DNA from 2 places in the Pseudoalteromonas sp. GCY genome. Region 2 is predicted to be linked to the other one. Evidence: predicted binding sites of a transcription regulator. Region 2 holds the regulator's gene; the other holds the start of a gene.

Region 1 (15,270 bases), 170 kb from region 2:
GCATTTTATGGCCTTTGCTTTACCTTAATTTGCTATGTATTGATCATGGGTAGTCGCCTCAATGATCCTATATTTAGGCTTTACGGCGCTTATATCTTCTGCCTTTGTGGATTTGTATTGTTCCAAGAAGGGCAATTAAATCTTTTTGTTTCATCTCAGTATAAGCCATTACTCAAACACGCATATTTACTTAGTATTGGTCTCACTGTGGTTTCGGCAACCTGGTTTATGTTGAGTATCCTACTTGTTGACAAACAGTGGCCAAAACTCGTGTTGTTACTTAAAAGTGCCGCGGGTATCGTGATGCTCCTGAGCATACTTAAAATTCCCACTCAACAAGCACAATTGTCCTACTTATTAAGCCAAATTATGGCCTATATAACCCTCGTTATTGTCGCCACTATCTTTGTGCTATCAGCTCTTCAAACCAAGCGTAAAATTGGCGAAGCAAGTTTGGTTTTTGCGGCACTGAGCCTAGTATTAGTCGGTATGGTATTTCGCGTGCTGTTAGTGGGATATAGCCCATTTATGCAGCGCTATGCACTTATTTTTGCGTTTGCCATTGAGTCTTTACTGCTTGCCGTTGCGGTATCTAAACGCATAGGACGGCTCAGACAGCAAAAGCAACAAGCTGAAAATGAAGCAAATTATGATCAATTGTGCGGCATTTTTAACCGTCGAGGCTGGTACAAACAAGCCAATGTGCTAGTCGAGCAATTTAATAAGCGTGGTGGTGTTTTGGCATTATTTTACATTGACTTAGATAAGTTTAAGTTGATTAATGACCAATTTGGTCACGATGCTGGAGATAAGGCGCTTGCCCATGTTGCGACGTTTTTGTCATCAAGTATCAGAAAACAAGATATTATAGGACGCCTAGGTGGCGATGAGTTTGCAGCGCTCTGCTTATTTGACGACACACAATCTGCAGAAGAAAAAGCACACCAGCTGCAACAACAACTCAATACCTTGCAATTTAGTCATGGAAAACAAGAGGTAGCAATTCAAGGTAGTGTCGGGCGAGCATTTTCCCAACACCCGATAACAGATATCAGCGACTTAATCGCACAAGCTGACAAGCAAATGTATCAGCAAAAAACCTTATCTTAAAGCTTAGGCTGCCTTAAGGTAAGGCTCTTGGCCTTTGTGCTTTACACTACGTTGATAACTACCTTTGCCTTTTTTGCTCTTTTCAACTTTCGCCTTAAACAACGGGCTGGTTACCAACGCTTTTAGTGCGTTGTCTTTAATTTCACCACGCTGATGAGCATGCTGAAGTTTGCTTTTTTTAGTCATGACTTACTCCAAATAAGAATCATATAAATTGATAGCGTTGATGCATAATTTCCGACCATCAACAAGCGCGAATATTAACCTAAATGTTTTAAAGCGCAATGGCTTTTAGCAATAAATTTTCGTCTTCTTTGACTGCTATTTTAAAGTTAAGTTCATACCCACGCTCTATACTTAAATGCAGCCCTTTCAAGTCAAGCTAAACATTCGCGACAATGACCGATATCAAGATTGCAACCGGGATCAGCATACATTATCAGGACGAGGGAGCGCCTCACGCCCCCGTTATTATTTTGATAATGGGTCTTGGGGCACAAATGACAATTTGGCCAGATGAATTGTACTTTGGGCTAGTCAATAAAGGTTTTCGGGTGATCCGTTTTGATAATCGCGACACGGGATTATCGAGCCACTTGGATCATCTAGGTTCACCGAGTGTGATAAAAACCATGCTGAGTAAAAAGCTTCCCATCCGCGCTTCTGTTCCCTATACCTTAGAAGATATGGCCGAAGATGTTGTCGCTTTGATGGCAGGACTTAAGATTAAACGCGCCCACCTTGTTGGTGCTTCTATGGGCGGGATGATTGCACAAATCGTTGCTGCTAAGCATAAAAAGAAAGTGGTAAGTTTGACCTCAATTATGTCAACCTCAGCGTATCCCAAGTTTACCGCAGCAAATGTAAAAGTCATGCTGCAACTAGCAAAAGCACGGCCAAAGTCAGACTGCCACCAATCTGCCATTCAATACAATATAAAACTCAACCAGCTAATCGGCAGTCCTGCCTACCCTCAAGACGAAGGGACGCTACATCAACAAGCCAAACACAGTATTGAACGCGCGCACAACCCGCAAGGATTTAAGCGTCAGCTTGCGGCGATTGTCGCAAGCCAATGTCGCAAGCACACGCTGGCAAAGATCAAAACGCCTACGCTTGTGATCCATGGTACCGACGACCCAATTTTCCCCGCAGCCGCAGGTCAGCAAACCGCCGCTAATATTCGTAAGTCCAAACTAAAGCTGGTCAATGGGATGGGTCATGACTTTCCTCCAATGCTCATGCAAAAGATTGCCAAATGGGTGGCAAAGCACGTAACTAAAGCAGAGCGAAAACGATTGCAAAAGAAACAGCGCAAACTAAACGCCACCCAAGATACTGCGAATAGAAATGTCCCGAAAAATCAATCAAACACACCCCAACAAAAAACAGATCGCAATAAATAACATCCCTAACATTATGCCCTGTAAAGCCTGACAGTGCTGACCTTCGCATAATAATTTAAGCTGAGTTCAGAACACTAATTCTGACCTTGTCGTTAAATTAAAGTAAATTTCTATTTGACAAACGTACATAAAAACAACAAAAATTAAACCGTTCCAAATTCATTTTGGACTCCAGAATAAATATAACCATGGATACAACATCAACAGATATCAGCCACAAAAAGTGGAACGATACAAAAGAGGTCAACATGAACATCATTAAAGTTAAAACGCGATTCCAACGCTCTCTCATAACAACCGCTTTGGTGAGCTTGGGATTAAGCTCGGCGCACGCAAACAGCGATCTGACTACTGCCAATGCCGCTGCTATCAGCGTTTCAGGAGAAAACCAACCCTATGAGGGCAAAGTCAACGCATTTGATAATAATCACTACAGCAAATGGCTTACTTTTTCAGCTTCAGGTTGGATTAGCTATGCGTTTAGCGAAGCGGTTAATTTAACAGCTTACACCCTCACTTCCGCGAACGATGCGCCACAAAGAGATCCCAAAAATTGGATGCTTCAAGGCTCTCAAGACGGTCAAGTGTGGTTCACTATAGACTCGCAAAATAATCAAAGTTTTGCTTCGAGACATCAAACTAAACAGTTCGATGTCAGTACCAATCAAGCGTACCGCTTTGTGCGCTTAAATGTTACCGCAACGCAAGGTGCCAATTTATTACAGCTTGCAGAAATCGAATTTATCGGTGCTCCGGCAAACGGTGATACAACCTTGCCATTTAACCGAAGTGGTAGCGTTACCCCTGGTCAATGGGCGCATTTTGGGCCATTTACAAGCTCAGCTCCTATCACAGCAACCTTGACTGGCAGCGGTGATGCGGATCTATACCTAAAAGCAAATAGCCAACCGACCACCGCAAGTTATGACTGCCAAAGTATCAATGATGCCAGCTCGAACGAGCGCTGTGATATAAGCTCAAATGCGCCGGTTTATGTTTCTGTATACGGTTTCCAAAGCGCCAATTATGAATTAGCCGTCAGTAGCGATAGCACACCACCAAACGACTCGTGGCAACGTCCGGAAGTAAACTTTGTCGATGTAAACCCTGAAACACAAGGCTCGGCATTATTTAAACGGATCATACCAAGCCCAGCTGCACATATGGCCGAGCGCTGCGTAGATGTAGCAAAAGTGCTATACCGCGACGCCAGTGAATCCCAGCGTTTTAGAAAATTGCAGTTTGAGTTGAGAGCCAAAGATCATTGGGGTAAGGATTTCGTTGCCTATAAGATGGGGCAAGACGGTTCGGGTGAGATGACTATCGTCGTTAGCACCGCGCACTTAGAGCGTATTTATCGCGATAATAATAACAACGATGCCGTGATCCGTGATGAAATCGACGGCATTTTATTCCACGAAGTCACCCATGGTTACAATAACTCGCCGCTGACTCATGACAGCTATGGTGATGGCAAGGCAAACTGGGCATACACCGAAGGTCTAGCTGATGCCGTGCGGATCGGTGCTGGTTTTCATAAGTCACGCTCACCAGATATCATCAACGCTAAACGCTGGCTTAGTGGCTACACCACAACTGGGTTTTTCTTACATTACGTCAAACAACAGCACGACTCTGAGTTTATCTACAAGTTTAATAAAGCAGCGAAAGATATGGGCAATTATACTTGGTCATTTGATGCTGCATTTCAACACATCTTGGGCCGGGGTGTTGAAGATCTATGGAATGAATATGTCGCCTTTATCCAAAATGACGGACAGCTAGAGTATTAATTTTTAAATAGTAACTCTGCCACGTAAAAGAGCCAAAGAGATTCCTCTATGAGACTCCTTTACGTGGTATTCGTTAATTTTGTTGCGCCTGCTCATGGGACATCGTTTTCAATTTAATCGCGAGTCCACAGGAGAAGTAAATTTTTACAACTCCAACAATGATCAAATGAAAATTTGGGTGTGAAAGCAAATCTAAGTCATAAATATAGGCTGCTTTTATTGGCGCGTCGCCATTTTCTATCATGGCGACTAGCCAATGATAGATTGCAATACCCTCTTTGATCACCCCGAGCACTATCAAGGCTACGCCCGTTAAAAACAACAAGCGACAATACCATAACGCAGTTTCTAAACCCGGACAGCGTAAATTACGAAATGGAATAAATTTCATGTCAGTCCTTTATTTACCTTTTGATTGCTCGATTTTGATTAACTCAATGGTATGGTACAGCAAAGATAAATCTCCTTCTTTACCATGCCCTGGTACAACTATGTTTGCGTCTGAATAACGGCTCAATACCTTGTGTATAGACGCTTGCCACTCGTCAACCGAGGCGTCCTCCAAGTTACCCAAATTTTTACTTGCCACACTTTTCACAAAGCATCCTGCGAATAAAATTTTAGATTGTGGCAACCACACGACAATATTGTCTTTCGAGTGCCCTGCACCTGGGTAATAGGTTTCAACGACACCTGACTTAATCGCTGATGAGGCTTGCAGCAGATTATGTAACGCGATTGCGCTGTGTTTTTGGGTTAATAAATGATTAGTTTGGGCTGATGCATAGGTTGGGATCTGATGTTTATTTAATACCGCTAGACCACCGCTTGCATCTTGATGGTAATGCGTGACCACCACCCCTTTAACATTGAGCTTGCGGTCCTCAGTCCATAATAGCAGCGCTTCTGTGTCTTGCTCGGTCCAAGGTGTATCAACAATGTACGCATCATGACCGTCGACCACAACCAGCCCAGAGCCTGCCACTAACCCCCAAGGTTCAACGTGCAGCGAAGATTCATGTTTATAAACATGCTCTGCAATAGGCGTTACCACTAAAGTCGATGCTTCCGTTGCAACTGCCACACTGGGTAACAAGAATAAGAAAGGTGCTAAAAACTTCATCTGAAGCTGTTCGTGTTAATTAAAAGTGACGAAAGACTATCAAGTTTAAGAATATAAAGTCCAGCGAAATGAAACGTCAAACTGCTAAATAACAGAAATCGACTTTTTGATGTGAACAAAATGCGAGTGGATGAATTTTTATGTTTTCTATAGTTTGGTCATTAGTGCTATATACGCCTAACATAGTTTCACATCAGGCGTAATAGAATTGTAATCTGAATGAGTTCAGATGAGCAGCAGCTCTTAAACCATATCTTTTGGAGAGATACAGTAATGCTTACCTGTTGGAGGTGGATTACATGCCATTAGACCAGTTAATGTATCTGTACCCCTTGCACCAGCAACATCATTGGTTTGAGATGCCGTGATTTCTTTACCTAGCAAACTTTTTAACTTAGTTTTTTTAATAGTTAGCTTCATGTTACTTCCTTATCTTCATTGTTATAATCAAGTAACACTCTACATAAAAAAATCAAAATAGCAACCAAAATAGAAACAAAAAATCTTTTTTAAATTTCACTACACTAAGGAGCGCTTCACTCTAAACTAATTTTAAATAACATTTCCGTTATTCTCTAAATTTAATCAGCATCTCAAAATCTAAAAAAGTGCGCGGCAATCTAAAAACCGCCACGCAAGTGGTTGGAGAAGTGTAAATTAACCTACAAGTGCGAGTAAAATACCAGCAGCAACCGCACTGCCCAATACACCAGCAACATTAGGGCCCATCGCATGCATCAGCAAGAAATTGTGGGGGTTACTTTCAAGGCCTACCTTATTAACCACACGAGCAGCCATTGGTACAGCAGACACGCCAGCCGCGCCAACCAATGGATTAATTGGTGTGTCGCTAAACTTATTCATGGTTTTAGCCATTAACACTCCGGCCGCAGTACCAATTCCAAAAGCCACAGCGCCTAACGCTAGAATCCCCAACGTCTCAACCGTTAAGAATTGATCAGCGGCCAGCTTTGAACCCACCGCCAGTCCGAGGAAAATAGTGGTGATATTAATCAACTCGTTTTGCGCCGTTTTACTCAAGCGGTCTACTACACCACACTCTTTCATCAAGTTACCCAAGCAGAACATACCAACCAAAGGTGTTGCTGCAGGTAAAAACAGTATCGTTAGGCCCAGTACCGCCAGAGGAAAGAGGATTTTCTCGGTTTTTGATACATGGCGCAGCTGCGGCATCGCAATCTGACGCTCTTCTTGCGTCGTAAGTGCTTTCATGATTGGTGGTTGAATAATTGGCACTAACGCCATATACGAATAGGCTGCCACCGCAATTGCCCCTAGTAACTCTGGTGCAAGCTTAGACGCGAGGAATATCGCAGTTGGTCCATCTGCACCGCCAATAATGGCGATTGCTGAAGCGTCTTGCAGGGTAAATTCAAAGCCCGGAATATAGTTCAGCAAAATAGCCCCAAACAAAGTGGCAAAGATCCCAAACTGAGCAGCGGCACCAAGCAACAGCATCTTGGGGTTGGCTATCAAGGCACTAAAGTCCGTCATCGCGCCCACCCCCATAAAGATCAGCAAGGGGAATACTCCGCTGTCTATACCAATGTAATACACGTAGTATAAGAGCCCACCTGGATCGGCAAGTCCAGCAACAGGAATATTCGTGAGTATGGCACCAAAGCCAATCGGCACCAATAGCAACGGCTCAAAGCCTTTGGCGATCGCAAGATACAAAAGTCCGCAGCCCACTGCCATCATGCAAAGTGCAGGTACGGTGAAGTTGGCAAGCCCTGTTGCTTGCCATAAATTAAGTAACCCTTCCATCACGGCATCCTTATGCTAAAGACATGATGGCATCGCCAGCACTGACGGAGTCGCCCTCAGAGACGAGAAGCTCCGCAACTTGGCCACTGTGTGTTGCACGCACCTCGGTTTCCATTTTCATGGCTTCCATAATGAGCACCACATCGCCTTCTTGCACTTCATCTCCCGCGCGCACCATAAGCTTAAAGATGTTGCCGGCAAGTGGTGCATTCAAAGTTTCACTGGAGCTCACAGAGGTTGATTGCGGAATAAGCTCACTGTCTTTGACTTGTACTTCTTGTAACTCACCACCTGGCGCAACCACCACATCGTATACTTTGCCATCAACTTTTACACTATAACGCTCAGGTGCCGATGAACTTACTTTTGCTGGAGCTGCTGCGGATTTTTGTTCTTTGCTTTCAACGAGAGTCGGTTTTGGCTCAAACGCATCTGGGTTATTGCGATTTTTCAGGAACTTGAGGCCAATCTGGGGGAATAACGCATAGGTAAGCACATCATCAATGACATCATTTGCCAATATAATTTGATCATCTTTTGCCGTCGCGACTAGCTCGCTTTGTAAACTATCCAGCTCAGGTTCAATTAAGTCGGCAGGACGGCAGGTAATAGGCTCTGCGCCCTCAAGTACACGTTGTTGCAATGCTTGGTCAACTTGTGCCGGTGTCGCTCCATATTCACCTTTCAGCACGCCAGCCGTTTCTTTGGTTATAGACTTGTAACGCTCACCGGTAAGTACGTTTAGTACCGCTTGCGTCCCGACTATCTGTGAGGTTGGCGTTACGAGCGGCAAGTAGCCAAGCTCTTTACGAACACTTGGAATTTCTTTTAGTACTGCGTCAAGCTTGTCACCTGCACCTTGCTCTCGCAGTTGGTTTTCCATGTTTGTTAACATACCACCTGGCACTTGTGCAGATAGAATACGACCATCGACTCCTTTTAAGCTGCCCTCAAAAGCTGCGTATTTCTTTCTCACTTCACGGAAATAGGCAGCTACCTCTTCAAGCTCAAGTAAGTCAAGCCCAGTATCGCGTTCTGTGCCTTCCACAATCGCCGCGATAGTTTCTGTTGCACTATGACCATAGGTCATACTCATCGAAGAAATCGCCGTATCGAGCATATCGATACCCGCATCTATGGCTTTTTGATAAGTTGCTGTGCTGAGCCCTGTGGTTGCATGGCACTGCATTGCGATAGGAATAGAGACGGACGCTTTAAGCCCAGAGATTAATTTTTCAGCATCATAGGGTTTCAGTAACCCAGCCATGTCCTTGATACAAATGGAATGACAGCCTAAGTCTTCAAGCTGCTTTGCTTGCGTGAGCCACATTTCCAGCGTATGAACTGGGCTTACGGTATACGAAATCGTCCCCTGCGCATGCGCGCCTACTTTGATGGCCGCTTTAATAGCCGTTTCTAAGTTGCGCACGTCGTTCATTGCATCGAATATTCTAAATACATCTACCCCGTTATGGTGGGCACGTTCAACAAACTTTTCGACAACATCATCAGCATAATGACGATAGCCCAATAAATTCTGGCCACGTAGTAGCATTTGCTGTTTGGTTTTCGGCATCGCAGCTTTCAGTGCACGGATCCGCTCCCATGGATCTTCGCCTAAATAGCGAATACATGAGTCGAAGGTTGCTCCCCCCCATGATTCAACAGACCAATAACCCATATTATCGAGCTTCTCGGCGATAGGAAGCATATCTTCCAGACGCATTCTGGTGGCGAGTAATGACTGATGCGCATCGCGCAGCACTAATTCGGTTAGCTTTAACTGTGACATGCAAAACCCCTATTAATTGTTTTTTCTGTAGGCTGCAACGGCAGCGCTAATGGCTGCAATATGTGCCTGCGGCACACCCTGTGACGATGTTGCTCTGGTTGTTTTTGATCTTGTGGTACTCGGCTCCACTTCTTTAAATTGAGCAGCAAAGTTGGCCAACAGTCGCATCGCAAAAATCAAAATGGACAGAAAAACAAAAACACCAACCATACCGGTCAGCATGAGATTTCCTGCTTGCAATAGCTGCGCTCCAATATCCATTTTTACCCCTTACTTGCTGTTTGGTTTTCCTATTCGATGTTAACGAACTGGTATAAACCTTCACTTTTTGTAGATATTTATTCACCTTATAACAAAAAATGTTCCCCTGTAAAGCCTGTTGTAAATTGGTATTACCAAAACACTTAACTTACAAACAATCAGTAAGTTAGCTAGGAAAGCACTAATAAATATGGAAAATTAACGTAATAAATATGAAAAATATTCAAAATAGCGCCAACTAATACTGAGATTTTAATGAATATAGAATGGATTTTTGATTACGCAAGATAAATTGTAAATTGGACTGACCACAGATTGACGTTTACGTAAACGCCACCCTGTGTGACACGTATTTCGCTGGATATAGTAAAAGGGAGCTGCAAACAATTTATTCGCGTTACAGCTTTTTCAATATAGATGGGTATAATAAGGGGAAATTTTTGCCACAACGAACGTCTATGCCCTCCCTTGAACAAAATGAAAATTTATCTTTTCAAAGCCAATTTAAGTTAGATAAAGCCTATTATCGAGAGTGTTTTGAAGAATCTGAAGCCAATGGGCTTGCTGTTAAACCAAAATATGGCTTGCTTGTACTGCTAATTGCACTAGGGCTGTTTGCTATTTACGGTTTGCAGGAGCACTACGTCGGGAACTTTCTTATTCTATTGGCTGTGGTTGAATGCGTTGCTTTCTACTACCGCAAAGCTTGGTGGGTGATAAGACAGTCGTATTCTCGCGCTGCCGGCAATATCGTCGAGGTTTCAATCTCTAAAGCGGGTATTAGCACCAAAGCGACACATGCCGAATTTTCTTACCCGTTTGACGACTTAGATAAACTCGTTGAAACGAACAGAGGTTTTTTGGTGTTTCACCAAAACAAACCGAGCTATATCAGCAAATCTGGACTTAACGAAGAAGCGATTGCTTTTTTGTCTGATCAAAGCCAGAAATAAGAAACCCCGCAGTGGCGGGGTTTTTTATGCCAGTTAAACCGTGTTAACTAACATCGTAATTCAGTATTTGGTCAATTACATATTGCCCGGGCTAGATTTCTCAGCCTGAATTCGCATGTAAATTTCTTCACGGTGAACTGAAACATCTTTAGGCGCATTTACACCAATACGTACTTGGTTACCTTTAACACCTAGTACTGTTACAGTCACTTCATCACCAATCATCAGGGTTTCACCTACTCGGCGAGTTAGTATTAGCATTCTCTTGCTCCTGTTATTCCAAAATTTAAAAGATTCCGCGTCAAATCCATTTTAAATAAAAGTTCCTAGAAAAGTAAGCAAAAACTTCTTTTACTCAGTACTTTCCAATTCGAATTTGGCATGTAAAGCCCGTACAGCTAGCTCTAAATATTTTTCTTCTACTAGTGCCGAGATTTTTATCTCTGATGTAGATACTAATAGAGTGTGAATATTTTCTTCGGCCAATGCCATAAAAAAGAGACCAGCAACACCTGAATGAGATTTCATCCCGATGCCAACCGCTGAGATTTTTGCCACGTTAGCATTAACCTCTACCGTTGCGCCACCTAAATTTTGTGCATGTTGCGCTAAAACTTCTTCCGCCAGAATACAATCATTTGTGTGCACAGTAAAAGCATAGTCTATTTTTTTCTCACTGTGGTTCAAATGGTTAATCATATCGACTTCAATATTATGCTCACCAAGAAGAGAAAGTATATTGGCAAGATTACTAGGTTTTGCATCTACATTCCTAACTAAGATAAGCGCTTCGTCTTTAACACTCGCTACCCCAGAGACCACTTTAGTGTTTTTCATCTTACCTTCCTCATAGCTAATTAAGGTGCCGTTATCAGGAGAAAACGAAGAAAGTACACGCAGCGGTACATTATATCGACCAGCCGCTTCAACCGAACGGATCTGCAAGACTTTAGCGCCAACACTTGCCAGCTCCAACATCTCAGGAAAAGTAATATGTGATAGACGCCTTGCATTTGGTTCTATTCGCGGATCGGTAGTGTAAACACCGTCGACATCAGTATATATCTGACATTCGTCTGCTTGCAAAGCCCCGGCGATTTCAACTGCTGAGGTATCTGTACCACCGCGCCCCAGCGTGGTGATGTTACCTTCCCCATCACGCCCTTGAAATCCGGCAATAATGGTTATCCGATTATGCTCAAGCTCTTGCTTTAAGCGGGTCGTGTCTATTTCTGTGATCCGCGCTTTAGAGAACATGTTATCGGTTTTAATACCAACCTGATCAGCAAGCAAGCTCACGGCAGAATGCCCACGCTTAATGATGGCCATCGCCAATAACGCGATAGAAACTTGTTCGCCTGTGGTGATCAACACATCTAGCTCACGAGAACTTGGACGTGCATCAATTTGTTGGGCAAGGGAAATAAGACGGTTCGTCTCGCCTGACATTGCAGACAACACGACCACCACTTGGTGGCCTTGTTGTTGTGTTTTGATAACGTGTTCGGCAACCGCCTCAATACGCTCTACTGAACCTACCGAGGTGCCACCAAACTTTTGTACAATCAGCGCCACTTGCTGATTACTGCGTTACTTCATTTAACCAAGTTGGAACACTGTTTAGTGCTGCGTCTAGGTTTTCTGGTTGTGAACCACCAGCTTGCGCCATATCAGGACGACCGCCGCCTTTACCACCGACTTGAGAAGCCATGTGATTAACTAGCTCACCTGCTTTTACCTGACCGACTAAGTCTTTCGTTACGCCAGCGATTAGGCTTACTTTATCGCCATTTGCTACACCTAGCGCAATGACACCTGAGCCTATCTTGTTCTTCAGATCATCGACCATGCCACGCAGTGCTTTAGACTCAGTTCCTGCAACGTTTGCAACGAGTAATTTAATCCCATTCACTTCGGTTACAGAGTCAAGTAGCGTTGCACCCGCAGCACTTGCTAGTTTGTCATTTAGTTGAGCAACTTGCTTTTCAAGGCCCTTTGACTTTTCAAGTAGCGCAGATACTTTTTCTAGCACTGATGAGGTATCACCCTTAACCAAAGCCGCTATTTCAGAAAGCACTTGCTCTTGCTCATTAACATAAGCGATGGCATCCGCACCTGTTACCGCTTCGATACGACGAACACCAGCTGCGATACCGCCTTCTGATACAATCTTGAATAGACCAATATCACCTGCGCGTTTCACGTGTGTGCCACCACAAAGCTCAATTGAGTATCCACCGATTGAAACGACTCGAACTTCATCATCGTATTTTTCACCAAAGAGCGCCATCGCACCTTTGTCTTTGGCAGCATCGATATCCATCAACTCGGTTTGCAAAGCAAAGTTACGGCGGATCTCTGCGTTCACTGCATCTTCTACTTGCTGCAGCTGTGCTTTAGTGACGCCTTCAAAATGCGAGAAGTCAAAACGCAAACGATCTGGCAGTACCAATGAACCTTTTTGAGTAACATGATCACCCAACAAATCGCGCAGTGCTTTGTGTACTAAGTGCGTTGCAGTATGGTTTTTCTTCACTCGCTCGCGACGCTCAGCATCAATACGCGCATCGGCTTTATCATTAACACCAATGCGGCCAACCACATGGCCATGGTGTGCAAATGCATTACCTAGCTTTTGCGTGTCAGTAACCACAAACTCGCCGTTAGCCACTTTTAACACACCCGTATCACCAACTTGGCCGCCTGACTCAGCGTAGAAAGGCGTACGGTCAAGGATAACTACGCCTTGTTCACCATCTTCTAAAGTATTGGTGTGTTGACCTTCTTTAAAGATTTCAACCACAGTGCCGGTATAGTGCTCAGCGTCATAGCCTTTAAAGTCAGTGCTTTTATCAGACTTCAAGCGCTCATTGTAATCTGCACCAAACTTGCCAGCCGCTTGCGCTTTTTTACGCTGCTCTTCCATGCATGCTTGGAAGCCGCGCTCGTCGATCGTCATAAAACGCTCACGCGCCACATCCGCTGTTAAGTCCGCAGGGAAACCGTAAGTGTCATAAAGCTTGAACACCAAATCGCCTGGAATAACGTCACCTTCAATGCCAGCTAGACTTTCTTCTAGAATAGTTAAACCACGGTCTAGGGTTTTACCAAACTGATCCTCTTCAATACGCAATACTTTTTCGATAATTGCTTGTTGCTTAACCAGTTCAGGGTAAGCTTCACCCATTTGCTCAGCGAGTGCAGCAACTAACTTATAGAAAAATGCCCCTTTTGCACCGAGTTTATTACCGTGACGCACTGCACGACGAATGATACGACGTAGCACGTAACCACGACCTTCATTCGATGGCATAACGCCGTCAGCAATAAGGAACGCACACGAACGAATGTGGTCAGCAACCACACGTAGTGATTTATCCTCTAAATCTTGAGCATCTGTTACTTTTGCAGCTGCTTTAATCAGCGCTTGGAACAGGTCAATCTCATAGTTTGAGTGCACACCTTGCATAATTGCGGAGATACGTTCAAGACCCATGCCAGTATCAACCGACTGCATTGGCAGCGGTTCCATTGTGCCGTCTGCATGACGGTTGTACTGCATGAATACTAAGTTCCAGATCTCAATGAAGCGATCACCGTCTTCTTCTGGTGAGCCCGGAGGTCCACCCCAAATGTGCTCGCCGTGGTCATAAAAGATTTCAGAGCAAGGACCACAAGGACCTGTGTCGCCCATTGACCAAAAGTTATCCGCCGTCGCAATACGGATGATCCTGTCTTCAGGAACACCAACTTGTTTTGACCAGATATCAAATGCTTCGTCGTCTTCATGGTAAACCGTGACTAGTAGCTTTTCTTTTGGCAGCTTGATCACATCCGTAAGGAAGCCCCAAGCAAATTTAATTGCGTCAGTTTTAAAATAGTCACCGAAGCTAAAGTTACCTAGCATTTCGAAGAAAGTATGGTGCCTTGCGGTATAACCTACGTTTTCAAGGTCATTATGTTTACCACCAGCACGAACACAACGCTGTGAACTGGTTGCTCGCGTATAAGGGCGTTTTTCCGCACCCAAGAAGGCATCTTTAAACTGCACCATACCAGCGTTGGTGAACAGTAAGGTGGCATCATTACCCGGAATTAACGAGCTTGAAGGCACCACTTGGTGCTGTTGTTTAGCAAAGAAATCTAAGAAGCTTTGCCTGATTTTTGCGGTAGTCATATGCTGCATGTGATCATTCACCCTTTATTTCTTCTTGCTCTGCTGCAGTCATTGCAGCTTCAATTGCAAAATCTATTTCATCAAAACTAAAGCCACGATAACTCATGTAACGTACGCGCTTAGTTTTTTCTTTATATTCTATCGGTTGTGCGCAAAGACCGTACTTTTTTTCATAGGTTTTTGCGGCTTGCATGTACCAATCAATTTCACGCTCAGCGATTAGTGTATGCAATGTCTCTCGGCTCACACCCTTTTGCCCTGCATCCATTAATACACGCTTTTCTCCAAGTCCTTTTGCAATCTGGCGGTTTAAAAAGCTCTCTGCATAGCGGTCGTCATTAACGTAATCGAGCGACTTAAGCCAGGACACTAATTGCTCTGCGACTGCCGCTGTAGCCCCTTTTTGCAGTAGCTTTTGCGTCAATCCTGACTCAGAGTACTCTTGTCTCGACAATAACCAAACCGCATAGTTTTTTAGCTTTTTAACTTCTTGTTCATCCATCAGGCGTCAAAGCGTCCTGAGTCAGACTGAGAGATGTTAGCATTTTCATCATTTTCCTTCTTTTCAACGATAATTGGCATAAACATCGCCTGAAAAGAAACAAAAAAGCCAATCATGGCGACCGGCATGATAATAATCGCCGGGATCATCGACAGCGGTATAGACGCGACGATAAGCGCTGCGACGACTAAGCCGTATATACTCAGCGCAGCCATATTATGATAAAAAGCGGCAAGCGAGCACTTCATCGCGTGAAAAATGCGTTTTTCACCTTGGAAAAAGACCTGTGGCACAACAAAAGCAAAGGCCATCATAATGACCGATTGTGCAATCACAAATAGAGCGACTTCGGCAAAACTAATATT
Region 2 (15,270 bases):
GTAAAGCCGAACAAACAAAGATGTTTTTTGGCGTCAACGCGGACGTGAAGTACTTAGCCGAATGGCTCAATACATTTATTCATCGCAATGAGCGTATGCTTTCCCCTAAGTACCTGATTGGTGAGAGCTACGGCACGACTCGAGTGTCAGGTCTTGCGCACGCGATGCAAAACAATCAGTGGCTTTATCTCAATGGCGTGGTGTTGGTATCTCCTACGGAAATCGGCATTAAACGAGAAGGTCCGGTTGAAGTGGCAAACCGTTTACCGTATTACGCTGCCGCCGCTTGGTACCACAAAGCGCTGTCTTCTGAATTGCAAAATAAAGATTTACTCGAAGTACTTGCAGAGGTTGAACAATATACGGTTGATCAGTATCTTCCCGCACTCGCCAAAGGCGCATTTATCGGCGCCCAAGAAAAGCAAAGTGTGACACAGGCCGTTGCTAAATATAGTGGCTTAAGCGAGGGCTTTGTGGCTCAAAACAACCTAGATATTCCTACTGCGGCATTTTGGAAAGAACTGTTGCGTGACCGTGGCTATACGCTAGGTCGATTAGACTCACGCTATCTTGGTATTGATAAAAGAGACGCTGGTTCTCGCCCTGATTATTGGCCTGAACTGACCTCTTGGTTGCACTCATTTACGCCTGCGATTAATCATTACTTCGCAACGGAGCTCAACTATAAAACCGATGTAAAATATAATATGTTTGGTTCAGTTCACCCTTGGGATAACAGCGATAATAATGTCGGTGAGCAATTACGATTAGCAATGGCACAAAACCCTTACCTAAACGTGATGATCCAATCTGGGTACTACGATGGCGCAACGAATTACTTTGATGCCAAGTACAATATGTGGCAGCTCGATCCGAGCGGAAAAATGCGTGATCGCTTAAGCTTTAAAGGTTACCGCTCCGGGCACATGATGTACCTGCGTCATGAAGATTTACAAAAGTCGAACGAAGATCTCCGCGAGTTTATCTTAAAAACAACCCCCAAAGCGGATCAGTCAGCGCTTTACTAAATTCCCAACCCATTGTGGCCGCGCAAGCGGTCACTTATCTTAATGCTCACCAGATTGTAAAAATTTCCTTTTATCCTTCTACAGTTACCTATAATCTAGATATACTCAATACTATCTCTCTACAACTTAGGCACGCACCATGAACGAGCAGTTTAAAGTCGTCTTCGTTGGCATGGCCGACGGTAAGGATCAACAAAGCGCCGCTATCGCAATTGCAGACAGGTTGAAAACCTCACCTTCAAAGATCCAGCAATTTTACGCTGGCAAAAACTTGTTTGCTCCTGCGGATAAAGCCAAAGCGCTAAAACAGGTAAAATTACTTGCAAGCGCGGGGATCAATGCCAAGCTGCAAAGCCAAACAGCCGCTACTCCGACCAACGCAGATCAAGAGCGCGTATTTGAAGCGCTGGATTACATCACAAGCAGTCTAATACGTATCGAAGAGCGATTAGAGGAGCTCGAGCAACGCGTAGCACCAACTCCCCATACTAAAATAGAAGATACAACAGACGAAGAATGGGAGACGAAGGAGCTATTTGATGAACTGGACTTTGAACCTAGCCCTCCGGCTAAATCTAAGACTTGGCTATATTATCTGCTCGCTGTATTAATTATTTTATTTATTCTGCTTGGTGTAAGTTTGTTTTTCCCTGAGTGGCTCGCGTTAGAATGAATAAAACTAATAACAACATAAATAAATCTCAAGTTACTCGTGCTAATTTGAGAAAAACGATTAGAAATGCAAGAAACTCGCTATCAGCAGAGCAACAGAAGACAGCCGCGGCACATCTCAACATTAATTTTTTTCAACAAATAAACCTCCCAGAAAATGCCAATGTAGGGGTCTATATTCAAAACGATGGCGAACTAGATACATCCCTTTTAATTCAATCGCTTTGGGACAAAAAACACCAGGTTTTCTTACCCGTAATCCACCCCTTCAATCCTGCAAATTTACTCTTCCAGAAGTATGAAAAAAACTCACCCATGAAGGCAAATCGCTATGCTATCTTGGAACCTAAGTTAGATTGTTCAGCTGTGGCACCGCTTGCATCATTGGATTTACTGTTGATGCCTCTGGTTGCTTTTGATGAGCAAGGTAATCGCCTCGGTATGGGCGGTGGGTACTACGATAGAACATTAGCGTTACACTACGCTGAGCAGCGAGCTAAACCAGCACTTGTTGGCCTTGCTCATGATTGCCAGCAAGTTCCAAGCTTACCAACAGCAGCTTGGGATGTACCGCTCCCAACTATCCTCACTCCAACCCAACTATACACTTGGCCAAAAAATAATTGAGCAGGCAAACAGTTAAGCGCATTTTGAGGCGCTTTTGACCATGACGCTGACACTTTGATTGAGTTATACTCCATACAACTTCAATGACAACTAAGTGTAGCGTTATGACTCAAGATGAAATGAAAAAAGCCGCAGCATGGGCAGCTTTGAACTATGTAGAAGAAAACACCATTGTTGGGGTTGGTACAGGCTCAACGGTAAACCACTTTATTGATGCGCTTGGCAGTATCAAGGATCAAATCAAAGGGGCAGTATCAAGCTCTGAAGCTTCAACAGAGAAGCTAAAAGCACTTGGTATTGAAGTTTTCGAGTTAAACGATGTGTCAGAGCTTGCGGTATATGTTGATGGTGCAGATGAAATCAACAGCACCAACGAAATGATAAAAGGCGGTGGCGCAGCACTGACGCGCGAGAAAATCGTTGCAGCCGTCGCCAAGAAATTTGTTTGTATTGTTGATAATACTAAGCATGTTGAGACTCTAGGTGCATTTCCACTACCTGTTGAAGTGATCCCAATGGCGCGTAGCTACGTGGCTAGAGAGTTACTAAAACTAGGTGGCGATCCGGTATACCGCCAAGGCGTCATCACTGATAACGGCAATGTCATTCTTGATGTGCATGGCCTAAAAATTAGCGCAGCTAAAGCGCTTGAAGAAAAAATTAACCAGATTGTTGGCGTCGTGACTAATGGCTTATTTGCCGCGCGTGGCGCTGACGTTGTAATAACAGGCACTCCAGAAGGGCCTAAAATCAACTAGTGAGATTACAGATGAGCAAGGTTTCGTTATCAAAGGATAAAATTCGAATTTTGTTGTTAGAAGGCGTACATCAAAGCGCCGTTGAGACGTTAAAGCGCAACGGTTATAGCAACATAGACTACGTTAAAACATCCTTACCGGAGCCTGAGCTGATCGAGCGGCTCAAGGACGCTCACTTTGTCGGGATCCGCTCGCGTACTCACCTTACAGAAGCAGTATTAGAACAGGCTGAAAAGCTGGTCGCTATTGGCTGTTTCTGCATCGGCACCAACCAAGTGGATTTGGATGCCGCTAAAAAACGCGGTATCGCCGTATTCAACGCGCCATTTTCTAACACCCGCTCTGTGGCTGAACTCGTACTAGGTGAAATTCTCTTGTTACTGCGCCGTGTTCCTGAGCGTAACGCAAAGGCGCATCGCGGTGAGTGGGATAAATCTGCCGACGGTTCATACGAAGCCCGTGGTAAAACGCTGGGTATTATTGGTTATGGTCACATTGGCACCCAGCTTGGCATTATGGCTGAGAATATCGGTATGAACGTCGAGTTTTATGACATCGAAGATAAGCTCACGCTCGGCAACGCAACGCAGTTACACACGCTTACGCAATTGCTACAAAGAGCGGACGTGGTCAGTTTGCATGTGCCAGAGACATCACAGACCAAAAACCTTATCGGCATGGCTGAAATTGAAGTGATGAAGCAAGGCGCAATTCTAATTAACGCATCACGCGGAACGGTTGTTGATATCGACGCCTTAGCTGAAGCATTAGCGGCTAAGAAACTTTCCGGCGCTGCTATCGATGTATTCCCCGTTGAGCCAAAATCTAATCATGAAGAATTTGTCTCACCACTACGCGAGTTTGACAATGTACTGCTAACCCCACACGTTGGTGGCTCTACGCAAGAAGCACAAGAAAACATCGGTGTGGAAGTCGCGGGCAAGTTGGCGAAGTATTCAGATAATGGTTCAACAGTCACAGCAGTTAACTTCCCGGAAGTTTCTCTACCTGAATTATCAAACCGAAGTCGTTTATTACACGTACACGTAAACCGCCCAGGCGTACTAACGCAAATCAACCAAGCGTTCGCTCAGCACGGTATCAATATTGCGGCGCAATACCTACAAACGGATGAATCTATTGGTTACGTAGTTATCGACGTCGATAGCGACCACTCTGAAGTGGCGTTGAAAGAGTTAAGTGCGGTTGAAGGAACTATCAGAGCACGTATTCTTCACTAAGAAGAATCATTTGAGGTCTTATACCTCAGGCATAAAAAACCAGTCACTGTGAAGCGACTGGTTTTTTGTATCAATCCGGCTTACGCCATGAAATCAACACCTTCTTTGATGTCTTTTTCAAGTGTCGCTAGCATGTCGTCTTTTGCTTTTTGCTCAAACGCGCTTAGCTCACCGTAAGGAAGTAACTTCTCTACACCATTTTGACCAAGGATAACTGGCTGTGCAAAGAATGTTGCATCGCCTGTGTTACCTTCAACGTATGCGTACTCAAGTACTTCTTCACCTTGTAGACCTTTCACTAGTGAGAAGCAGAAACGTGCTGCTGCTGCACCCATTGAAAGTGTAGCTGAACCGCCACCCGCTTTAGCTTCAACCACTTCAGTACCCGCGTTTTGGATACGAGTCGTTAGTGCAGCAACTTCTTCGTCAGTGAACTCAACACCTTCAACTTGAGAAAGCAGAGGTAGAATTGTAGTACCTGAGTGACCACCAATTACTGGGATCTTAACTTCAGCAACATCTAGGCCTTTAAGCTCTGCGATGAAGGTTTCAGCGCGGATAACGTCAAGCGTTGTTACACCGAATACGCGAGCTGGATCATAAGTACCTGCTTTTTTGAACACTTCGGCAACGATTGGTACCGTGCCATTTACTGGGTTTGTGATGATACCAACAAGTGCTTTAGGGCAGCTTCTAACGATACCTTCAGCAAGTGTCTTGATGATACCTGCGTTAACGTTGAATAGGTCAGCGCGGTCCATACCAGGCTTACGAGGCATACCAGCAGGGATAAGCACTACGTCAGCACCAGCAAGAGCTGGGTCTAGGTCGTCTTTACCATAACCCGCTACTTTTACCGCAGTTGGGATGTGAGATAAGTCAACTGCAACACCAGGTACAACAGGTGCAACGTCATAAAGCGCTAACTCAGAGCCAGCTGGAAGACCATTTTTAAGCAATAAAGATAGAGCTTGACCGATACCGCCAGCGGCACCTAATACAGCAACTTTCATTTGGATTCTCCATAATTTGAAGGTGAAATTGAGTGTGCAGTAAAGATAATGAAAAGCGCTGTTAAACACAAATTAATCACGGTTATTTTCGAGATTTTTTGACTAATGTCTTAAATAAAAGTGTAAAGATCGCGACACTTTGTACACTTATGCTTTACGACTGCCATTTTGATCGCGCAAATTTGGGAATCTCGGCGGTTTTGTGTAGAATTTAAAGATTAGCCGTAAAAGAAGACAGACTATGCAGCCGCAAGAAAAACAAGAAGCACTGATCAAAGCATTTAAAGCCATTTTAAAAGAAGAAAACTTTGGCTCTCAAGGTGAAATTGTTGATGCTCTAAAACAACAAGGGTTTGACAACGTCAGTCAGAGCAAAGTGTCGCGCATGCTGAGCAAGTTTGGTGCTGTGCGTACACGTAATGCTAAGCAAGAAATGGTTTACTGCTTACCCGCTGAAATGAGCGTTCCAACAGCAAAAAGCCCTTTGCGTCAGTTAGTCGTTGATATTATGCACAACGAAATGATGATTATTATTCGAACCAGTCCTGGTGCTGCACAATTAATTGCGAGGCTACTTGACTCATTAGGCACCGCAGACGGCGTATTAGGTACCATTGCTGGCGATGACACGATTTTTATTGCGCCTGCCAAAGTATCTGAAATCGACGTTACTTTAGATAAAGTAAAAACCCTGTTCGATAACGTTTAGTCTATTATTTTATTAGTGCTAACTCACAAGTTAGCACTTACTTAGCACTTACCTTGATACTTTCCCCCAACAAGCACGCTTTCCACTATCACGATAAACAGAATAAATTGCTTATCTTTACAGCAAAAAAACGTTTGACATAATATGTCTAATTGTGGCAACTTTAGAAACACATGTGAGGCTTTCTCACTACGCATGGATGGTTTTTAAGCTGATTGACTAGCTTCTCGGATTTGTTTCCTACAGTGTCTCCGTCTTACCGGACACGAACGCTATTCGCTTCACTCAATCATCTCACATTCTATGATGCGGAACTCACCGCTTGATAAACACAAAGACACCTTATGGCGCTGAGTGGACAATTCACTTACTTAACCGCTTAAAAGGAAATACAAGGAACTAAGGAACAGCAATGGAATTTTTAAATACTGCATTTACGTTTCCCACTGTTATTTTTTCAACACTATTACTCATAGTGTTGTTGTTCTGGTTAATTGCTTTACTCGGTTTTACTGATATCGATATCTTAGAAGGCGATATTGATATTGAAGCCGAAGGCGCAAGCTCTGGTTCTTTTTGGGAGGTCGCTTTTGGTGGCGTCCCAGTGAGTATTTCACTGAGTTTAATCATCGCGCTGGGTTGGATTATCAGTATTTATGTGCAACAGTTTTTTGCTTATCTATTGGGCAATGGCATTTTTTACTACCTGATGGGCACGGTATTTATGCTTGCCAGCCTCATTGTTGCATTACCACTAACCGCTGTAATTGTAAGGCCATTACGACGCTTTTTCGAAAGCCAAGAAACCACTTCTAAGCAAGCGCTGGTTGGGCTCGAATGCGTTATTGCAACATCAAAAGTTAGCAACACTTTCGGTCAAGCCAGAGTATATATTCAAGGAACGGAGCAACTCATCGAAGTGCGCTCGGATGAAGATAACACTTTCACACTAGGAGACTGTGCCTTACTTATCGAACATGACACCCTTACACATAGCTACACGATTGTGGCTAAACCTTGGTAATAGTACGGAAAATAACGGAATTTAGGAACGAGTTGGCATAGCTAATACCAACTCAAACAACATAGCGCAACGCAGGAAAAAACATGGAATTTCTAAACAACCTCGGACCGGTGCTCGCAATCGTGGGCATATCCATCGTCATTATTTTTGCCATTCTACTTCTGATTGGAAAGTTCTACCGCAAGGTTGAACAAGGTCAGGCATTGATCATCAACAAGATGAAAAACGAGCCGGATGTCACGACAACGGGCGGCATTGTGCTACCTGTGATCCATAAAATGGAAGTCATGGATATTTCAACTAACCGCATGGTACTAGAGCGTCGTGAAAACAGCGGCCTGATCTGTAAAGATAATATCCGTGCTGACATCGCCATTACTTTTTACATTCGCGTAAACGAAAACAAAGAAGATATCCTACGCGTTGCGAAACAAGTTGGCTGTGCCCGCGCATCTGCACCAGAAACCTTACAAGCATTATTTGAGGCAAAATTCTCCGAAGCCTTGAAAACCGTTGGTAAGCGCATGAATTTTGAGGAGCTATTTACACATCGTAATGAGTTCCGAGATTCTATTAAAGAAGTGATTGGACAAGATTTATCTGGCTATACGTTAGAAGATGTAGCAATTGATTATCTTGAACAAACCTCGATCGACAAGTTAGATCCAAATAACATTCTTGACGCTGAAGGTATTCGCCGTATTACCGAAAAAACCTCACGCCAAAACGTAGAAACTAACCAGCTTAAATGTGATGAAAAAGCGCAAATCGACAACCAAAACCAAGCTGCCTTTGAAAAAGCCGCAGAAGTCGAGCGCCAACGTGAAGATGCCAGCGCGAGACAACGCCGTGAAATCGAGTCGGTGCGCGCTCGCGAAGCCGCTGAAGCTGAACGTGTTAAGCATGAAGAGCGCTTAAAGGCCGAAGAAGCACGCCTCAAAGCGGACGAAGCAATTGCAATTGCAGAACACAACAAACAACGCGAAATCGATGTTGCAGAGCAAAATCGCCTTCGCTTACTCGGCATAGAAGAAGAAAAAGTCACGCGTTCTCGCCAGATTGAAATTATCGAACGTGAGCGTGAAACCGAAATACTACGTATTCAAAAGGCCAAAGCGCTAGAAGTTGAACGTAAAGAGATTGCCGATGTTCAGCGTGAACGGGTTGCCGTTGAGAAAACCGTTGCCGAGGAACAAGAGCGCATCAAAGACGTGCAATGTATTGCTGAAGCCGAGCGTGAGAAGCAAGCGAAAATTATTCTTGCTCAAGCAGAGGCCGAAGAAGCGTTGGTTAAAGATATTGAAGCGGCTAAAGCTAAAGAGCAAGCTGCCGAATTTAAAGCCCGTGAAATGGAAAAAATGGCTGCGGCGGAGCTGCGTATTGCGAACCAAACCGCTGAGTCGAAGAAAATTCTTGCCGAAGCTGCTCAGGTTGAAGCGGCAGCGCCTGGTCTTGCAGAAGCCGATATCATTAAGGCTAAAGCCGCTGCAAGTGCGATACAGGGTGAAACAGACGCCAAAGTGCTACAGCAAAAACTAGAAGCCGAAGCACAAGGTAAACGTGATATTGGCCGCGCCGAAGCCGAAGTACAAGCAGCAATGGCAGAGGCAACCAAGAAGCAAAGTGAAGCCGAAGCGCAAGGCAAACGTGAAATTGGTTTGGCAGAAGCTGAGGTTCAATCAGCAATGGCTGAGGCAATTGAAAAACAAGGAGAAGCAGAAGCTATCAACCTTGAACGTAAGATGTCAGCAGAAGCCAAAGGTCTTACAGAGAAGCTGGAAGCACTTAATAAGATGGATAAAGACGCCCGTGAATACGAAAGCTTCACGCTACAGTTAAACCAACAGAAAGAGCTGACGCTTGCGAGTATCGAGGCGAACAAACAAGTTTCTGCAAGTCAGGCTGAAGTATTAGGTAAAGCATTGAGCGGTGCTGATATCAACTTTATGGGCGGCGACGGCCAGTTCTTTAACCAGTTTATGAATGCCATCACAGTAGGCAAGTCAATTGACGGCTTAGTAGGCGAAAGTAAGACGGTACAAACCGTATTTAAAGATCACCTAAACGGTGAACGTAATTTGATGGACGACCTAAAAGGGGTATTGGCTGGTGCCAATGCGTCGTCGGAAACGCTAAAAAACATCAACATGAGTAAGTTCTTCCAACAGCTAAGCAATAGCTCAGATGCGGACAAACAGCAGCTACTCAGGTTACTTGGCGGCTCGTTAAATGGCAGTAAACAAAGCGAACCACTAGAGTAATTAACCCTGAGGAGTCAATCTGCTTGACTCCTCTCCCCCATTTGCGACAGCGCACATAGGAAAGCAAAGAATGACGGAAGCAACGCAACAAGCGCCAGAGCGAACGCTCGAACAAGACTCTTATCAACTTATTAAACGCCGGCTTAGTAACTTTGGCGGTGAACTGAAAAGTCAGATAGATAAACTCAACCAACAGCGTGTTGACACATTTGGCAGCACCGAGCTTAAAGTGAAAGGTCGAGCAAGAGTTCGTACTGAGCATAACTGCGTACCGCGCGACATTGTACTGATCGGCGACAAGCTTATCTTTGCTTATAATGTGTTTATGGGGCTTAAACAAAATACCCAAGTCAGCGATGTATTCACCGTACAAAAGCTACACCTGCAAGAAGACCATTACGAAATAGAACCTTACCCGCAAGAAACTAAATTCCTCACTGACCAACGTTTCTTACGCGACTTTGACGAACTATACACGTATTACAAAGACACCCGTCTACAACACCTATTTGTTAAATCAAACAAGCTCTTTGCGCTATTTCAGATTGGCGAAAAGCTCTCTGATGTCCGCGTGTTTCGCTGGCAAATCGCCAAAGACGAAACCTTAGATTATATTGATAATCGAGGAGAGCGCGACCTAGGCGAAGTGGAAAACTTTGACTTTGAATGGCAAAAAACCGATCGCGCCGATCACGTCGAAGGCCGTCACCCACATATTAATGTGAACGACAAAGTGTTTATTGAAGTATCGAGTGGCAAACTCACCGTAAAAATAGAAAACAATACCCAAAGCGGTGAAGGTATTTATCAAGAAGCCGTTGATGACGCCAGTCAATCACTCGCAGATTGCGATTTGCGTTTTGCCGAAGTTGGCGAAATGGTGTTGTTAAAGTTACTTCCCTACCGTGAAAAACAGTGGCGTTATTTTATTTATAATTGCCGCACCCAGCAGGTATTACGCCAAGATGCGCTGGGTGGTGCCTGTGTTCAATTACCTGAGAACCAAGGGATTATTTTTCCTGGTGGCTATTATTTACAATCTGGGCAAACACGCTATTTTGACGACCAACTGGACGATTTAATTTTCCATCGCCAGATCAAATCACCCAATGGTGAAGATGTACTGTATATCTTCTACGAACCAAACGAGGGTCGTTACGCACTTTTCTCTTACAATATTATTGAAAAAAACCTGCAAAATCCCATTTATTGTCATGGCTATGGTATTTATGACGATGGCTTAGCGCTAACCTTTAAAGCAGAGCCAGAGCCTGAGCGCGTACATCCTATTCAAATCTGGCAAAGCCCATTTTGTGGCAGCGAGTTTGCCGCACAAGCCCCTCGCGCAACCGGCTTATTTGGCCGGATCGGCAACCCGGATTTAGTACGCGCGATTTCTGATTTATACAGTGTGTTCCAAGCCATTAACGAACAAAGCCCCACAGTCTTTCATTATGAAGATTTAATTGCCCTCACCCGCAGTATTTTAGACCGCTATCATTGGCTTGCTGAAGCGGACTTTGCAGATATCACAGCAAAACTACATGAAATTTTTGAAACCTCGGAGCAGGTACTAGACGAATTTGAAAAGGTAAGCCAAATTGAGGCCGACGCTCGGCGCGCAGAAACCGAAATAGAGCAAGCCATGCAAGATGTGCTTCGCGAGGTGAGACCAGATAGCTTTAAAACAGCGGAGCAGTTTGTCCAGAGCTTAGAATCTCTCAAACGCTTAAAAGGCAAAGTGATCAGCCTTGAAGAAGTGAAGTATATCAATCTTGACGCGCTATCTGCCATGCAGCAGCAGATTGATGAGCAAACCCTGAGCTTAAGCCATAAAACCGCGGAGTTTTTGCAGCAAGATAGTGCTTTGGCGCCCTACTACGAGCAGCTAGACTCCTTAGAGCAAGCCAGAGCACAAACAGAGAGTGTCACCGAGCTTAACGGCTTTTTGGCGACCTTGGAAACCTTGAGCGCTGAACTTGATCTGCTCAACCATACCATGCTTGATCTCGACATTGACGATAGCCGCATTCGCACTAAAATTTTGGAAGATGTCAGCGCCATTTATGGTCAAGTAAACCGCGCCAAAGCAGCGTTAGAAATTCAGAAAAAGAGCGTGGGCAGTGTTGAAGCAAAAGCCGAATTCGCGGCTCGTTTTAAGCTTTTCAGCCAAAGTATTACCAGCGGTCTAAGCGCTGCCAAAACCCCAGAGCAATGTGACGACCAGCTATCTCGCTTACTTATCCAATTAGAAGAGCTCGAGTCTCAATTTAGTCAGTATGATGAGTTTTTAACGGAGATCTTGTCTAAACGTGATGACGTTTATGAAAGCTTTGAGGCGCACAAACAGCAGCTCATTGACGAAAGACAGCGCCGCGCGCTGAGTCTAGCAAACGCTGCCGAGCGTATTTTACAGGGGGTGACACGACGCTCGCAAAGTTTTAAAACCTTAGATGACATCAATAGCTACTTTGCCTCCGACCCTATGATTGGCAAGCTTCGCGATTTAACGCAAGAGCTAAAGCGCCTAAGCGATGAAGTGAAGGCGGATGATATTCAAGCCAAACTCAAGGCCTGCAAAGATCAAGCGATCCGCGCTTTGCGAGACAAGCAAGATATTTATATTGATGGTGGCAATACCGTTAAAGTCGGCAAACATGCGTTTAGTTTCAATAAACAAATCCTTGATTTAACTTTGCTGCCTCGTGGTGAACAGCTGATGTTACACCTCACTGGCACTGAGTATTTTGATACTATTCCTGACGATAAGATCAATCAACAGCTCAATGATGCAAGCACGTACTGGGAGCAAAACCTGATCTCAGAAAACCGTCACTTGTATCGAGGCGAGTACCTTGCAGCTCAAGTATTAGCGGCTGCGGAGCAAGATGGCAACGACTTTAGTCAAGCGGATCTAGAACTTGCAGTTGATGAGGGAAGTTTACTGCCTATCGTACAAAAATTTGCAGAACCCCGATATCAAGAAGGCTATGAGAAAGGTATTCATGATCAAGATGCCAGCCTGATCTTAGCTAATTTACTAAAACAAAAACGACAGCTTGAGTTACTCGTCTACCCTGCCAGCTGTCGAATTGCGGCACAGCTATTTTATACTCATCAAAGCAAGGCTGAGCTAGCTGAATTGGCGTTTCAGGCTATACAAGCAGAGCTGATGGCAACGAAGTTAGATGACCATAGCTTTAGCCAACAGCTAAGCAAAGAATTAAGTGAAAAGATCACAGCATTTTGTCAGCAAAACTTATCGAGCTATTTAACCGAGCTACACCGCTTTTCAGGCGAGTTAAGCGCAACTTACTTAATTAAAGCCCTTGCCAAGCAAGTTAAGCCGAGACAATTTGACTTGGCTTCACCTGCAAAACACATCAGCGAGCAGTTTATCTCGATGGCAAAGGCCAAAGGCGTTTGGCAACAACTTGAGGACTCATTAACGCATTTGACCAAACTTGAGGACAAATGCCGCCTGTTAAGCAGCTGGCTGCGCGCCTATGGCAGTAAGCAAAATGAAAGTGCTGAGACCTTGCTTGAGGCCGCTAACTGCATTTTGCTTTCCACCCAGTTAGATATCACCTACCAAGTCAAAGAAGCCGAAATAAAAACCGACATTTCAGGCTTAATGGGCCAACATCCACGTATCGAGAACCAAGTGCTACACCTAGATTACGCAGATTTTTTTGCCCGTAGTAACGAGTATCTCACGGTTCATGTTCCGGCCTACAAACAGTACCAACAGTTAAAAGCACAAGTGCTTGAGGCACAAAAGCAGCGTTTGCAATTGGATGAGTTTAAACCCAGACCGCTAAGCTCATTTGTACGTAATCAGCTGATTGACAAAGTCTACTTCCCTATTATTGGCGATAACTTAGCAAAACAAATAGGGGCTGCAGGAAACAATAAGCGCACCGACTTAATGGGCATGTTGCTGCTTATCTCCCCTCCGGGCTATGGTAAAACCACGTTAATAGAGTATGTGGCTAACCGCTTAGGACTCACCTTTGTTAAGGTCAATTGTCCATCCATAGGTCACGACCAAGTCTCTTTGGATCCTGCTCAAGCTATCAATGCGACCGCCGCAAAAGAAATTGAAAAGATCAACCAAAGCTTTGAGATGGGAAATAATGTGATGCTGTACCTTGACGATATTCAGCATACCAACCCCGAGTTTTTACAAAAGTTCATCTCTTTGTGCGACGGTTCAAGACGCATAGACGGGGTGTGGAATGGCCGTAGTAAAACCTATGATCTGAGAGGCAAAAAGTTTGCCGTTGTGATGGCAGGAAACCCATACACCGAATCCGGTGAATCTTTTAAGATCCCAGATATGCTTGCCAACCGCGCCGATATTTATAATCTCGGTGACACCCTTAGTGGCTGCGAGCAAGAATTTGCCATGAGCTTTATTGAAAATACGCTCACTTCCAATGCAGTGCTTGCGCCACTTGCCAATCGTGGTATGGAAGACTTGTACAAGCTAGTACGCATTGCCGACGGAGAAGACATCTCCATCAATGAATTGGAATTTAATTACTCTCAAGCGCAAGTGAATGAAATTGTCAGCGTACTGAAAAAGCTGCTCACCATTCGCAACACCGTGCTCAAAGTAAATACCCAATATATTGCCTCTGCAGCGCAAGATGATAACTATCGAACCGAGCCACCGTTTAAGCTACAAGGCAGTTACCGTAACATGAATAAGATGGCTGAAAAGGTGGTTGCTGCCATGAATGACAGTGAACTTGAAAACCTAATTCAAGATCACTATCGCGGTGAAGCACAAACGCTTAGCAAAGGCAGCGAAGAAAACTTACTTAAACTGGCTGAATTACGCGGTACCTTGACGGATGAAGAAGCAACACGCTGGCATGAAATCAAAGCCGAATATGCCCGTCTGCACCGCAATAGTGACGAAGGAAGCCCTGCGCAGCTAGCCGTTGAACAGCTGAGCTTTGTCAATAAATCCCTTTCGCAAATCGCCGCTAAACTCGATAAAGAGCAGCTTAGCTTTGATTACAGTGCGCTGTTGCAACAATTAGCTCAGGTGCTTAACGAGCAAGAGTTTGCCACGCAGTTAACTGAGCTACGTGAGGCCTTAACGCAGCAACCTTACGCTACACCGCTAAAGCAATTGATAGGTTCACAGCAACAAGTCGCAGAGGAAATTGCTGGACTACAAAACGCTATCAAACACACTGCGAACAACGAGCAGCTACTCGCTAACCTTAGCAAACTCAATGACTTGCTTAGCACCCAAGCCCAAATACAACAAGCATTGGGTCAACAAGGTCAGCAGCAAAATACACTTTTTGAAAACCTGTCTGAGCGCTTAGAGGCGGCGGCACAACCGCAGATCCAAGTCGACAATCATGTTGATGACAGCAGTGCTAAAGCACTTGAAGCCGTCACGACATTGTTGACAAATACCCTAGCAAACTCAAGCGCTGAGCAAGTCCAGCAGCAACAACTAAAAGACATTTTACAAAAGCTTGAGGAGATTCAATCAAGACCTGTAGTTAGTAACGGTTCACCAGCGAAAAACCCGTATATGTTGTAACGGCAAAAAAACGCTTGCGAAACAAGTCAAAGCCCATGGATGGGCTTTGGAGATGTAAAGTTAAAAAACTTGAACTCGGGATAACAACTTGTTCTCTAGCAGCTGTTATCCCTTACTACTACGTTAAATTTGCTTGCAATAGGCCAGCTATTGACGCACAAATTTGCCTTGTATTAAGAAATAACTTCTGGCTAGAGTGATAATACGCTTTTGAACTTAGGTATTTTAGTAGCTTAACTAACTTCTTACCCCGAGTTCAGGTTAAAAAGTAATTTACTCCGGCATTTTTGCCATCACCGCCAAAAACTCTAGTGAGGGTGCAAAAAACGCGGAACCCATATCGGCACTGGAATAATCTAATATGGGGT

Evidence for each region. Region 2 encodes ArgR, which controls arginine synthesis, uptake and breakdown. Its sites were predicted from a motif close to ANTGAATANNTATTCANT; they were not measured.
Region 1: the regulator ArgR is predicted to act here: its motif matches at 9,342-9,359, upstream of JJQ94_RS18880 (OadG family protein).

What each region holds. Positions count from the first base shown of each region.
Region 1 is NZ_CP068023.1:3,014,428-3,029,697, forward strand. It holds gene JJQ94_RS18835 (sensor domain-containing diguanylate cyclase) at 1-1,110, shown strand, start outside; gene JJQ94_RS18840 (alternative ribosome-rescue factor A) at 1,114-1,296, opposite strand; gene JJQ94_RS18845 (alpha/beta fold hydrolase) at 1,509-2,516, shown strand; gene JJQ94_RS18850 (basic secretory protein-like protein) at 2,765-4,309, shown strand; gene JJQ94_RS18855 (hypothetical protein) at 4,383-4,700, opposite strand; gene bla (subclass B1 metallo-beta-lactamase) at 4,710-5,432, opposite strand; gene JJQ94_RS18865 (hypothetical protein) at 5,676-5,852, opposite strand; gene JJQ94_RS18870 (sodium ion-translocating decarboxylase subunit beta) at 6,090-7,220, opposite strand; gene oadA (sodium-extruding oxaloacetate decarboxylase subunit alpha) at 7,231-9,012, opposite strand; gene JJQ94_RS18880 (OadG family protein) at 9,025-9,273, opposite strand; gene JJQ94_RS18885 (YcxB family protein) at 9,714-10,226, shown strand; gene csrA (carbon storage regulator CsrA) at 10,302-10,487, opposite strand; gene JJQ94_RS18895 (aspartate kinase) at 10,578-11,801, opposite strand; gene alaS (alanine--tRNA ligase) at 11,809-14,412, opposite strand; gene JJQ94_RS18905 (regulatory protein RecX) at 14,417-14,905, opposite strand; gene JJQ94_RS18910 (BPSS1780 family membrane protein) at 14,905-15,270, opposite strand, start outside.
Region 2 is NZ_CP068023.1:3,184,589-3,199,858, forward strand. It holds gene JJQ94_RS19660 (S10 family peptidase) at 1-1,028, shown strand, start outside; gene JJQ94_RS19665 (hypothetical protein) at 1,168-1,701, shown strand; gene JJQ94_RS19670 (5-formyltetrahydrofolate cyclo-ligase) at 1,698-2,327, shown strand; gene rpiA (ribose-5-phosphate isomerase RpiA) at 2,432-3,085, shown strand; gene serA (phosphoglycerate dehydrogenase) at 3,097-4,326, shown strand; gene mdh (malate dehydrogenase) at 4,407-5,339, opposite strand; gene argR (transcriptional regulator ArgR) at 5,581-6,048, shown strand; gene JJQ94_RS19695 (OB-fold-containig protein) at 6,461-7,072, shown strand; gene JJQ94_RS19700 (SPFH domain-containing protein) at 7,156-9,333, shown strand; gene JJQ94_RS19705 (DNA repair ATPase) at 9,404-14,902, shown strand; gene JJQ94_RS19710 (Dyp-type peroxidase) at 15,176-15,270, opposite strand, start outside.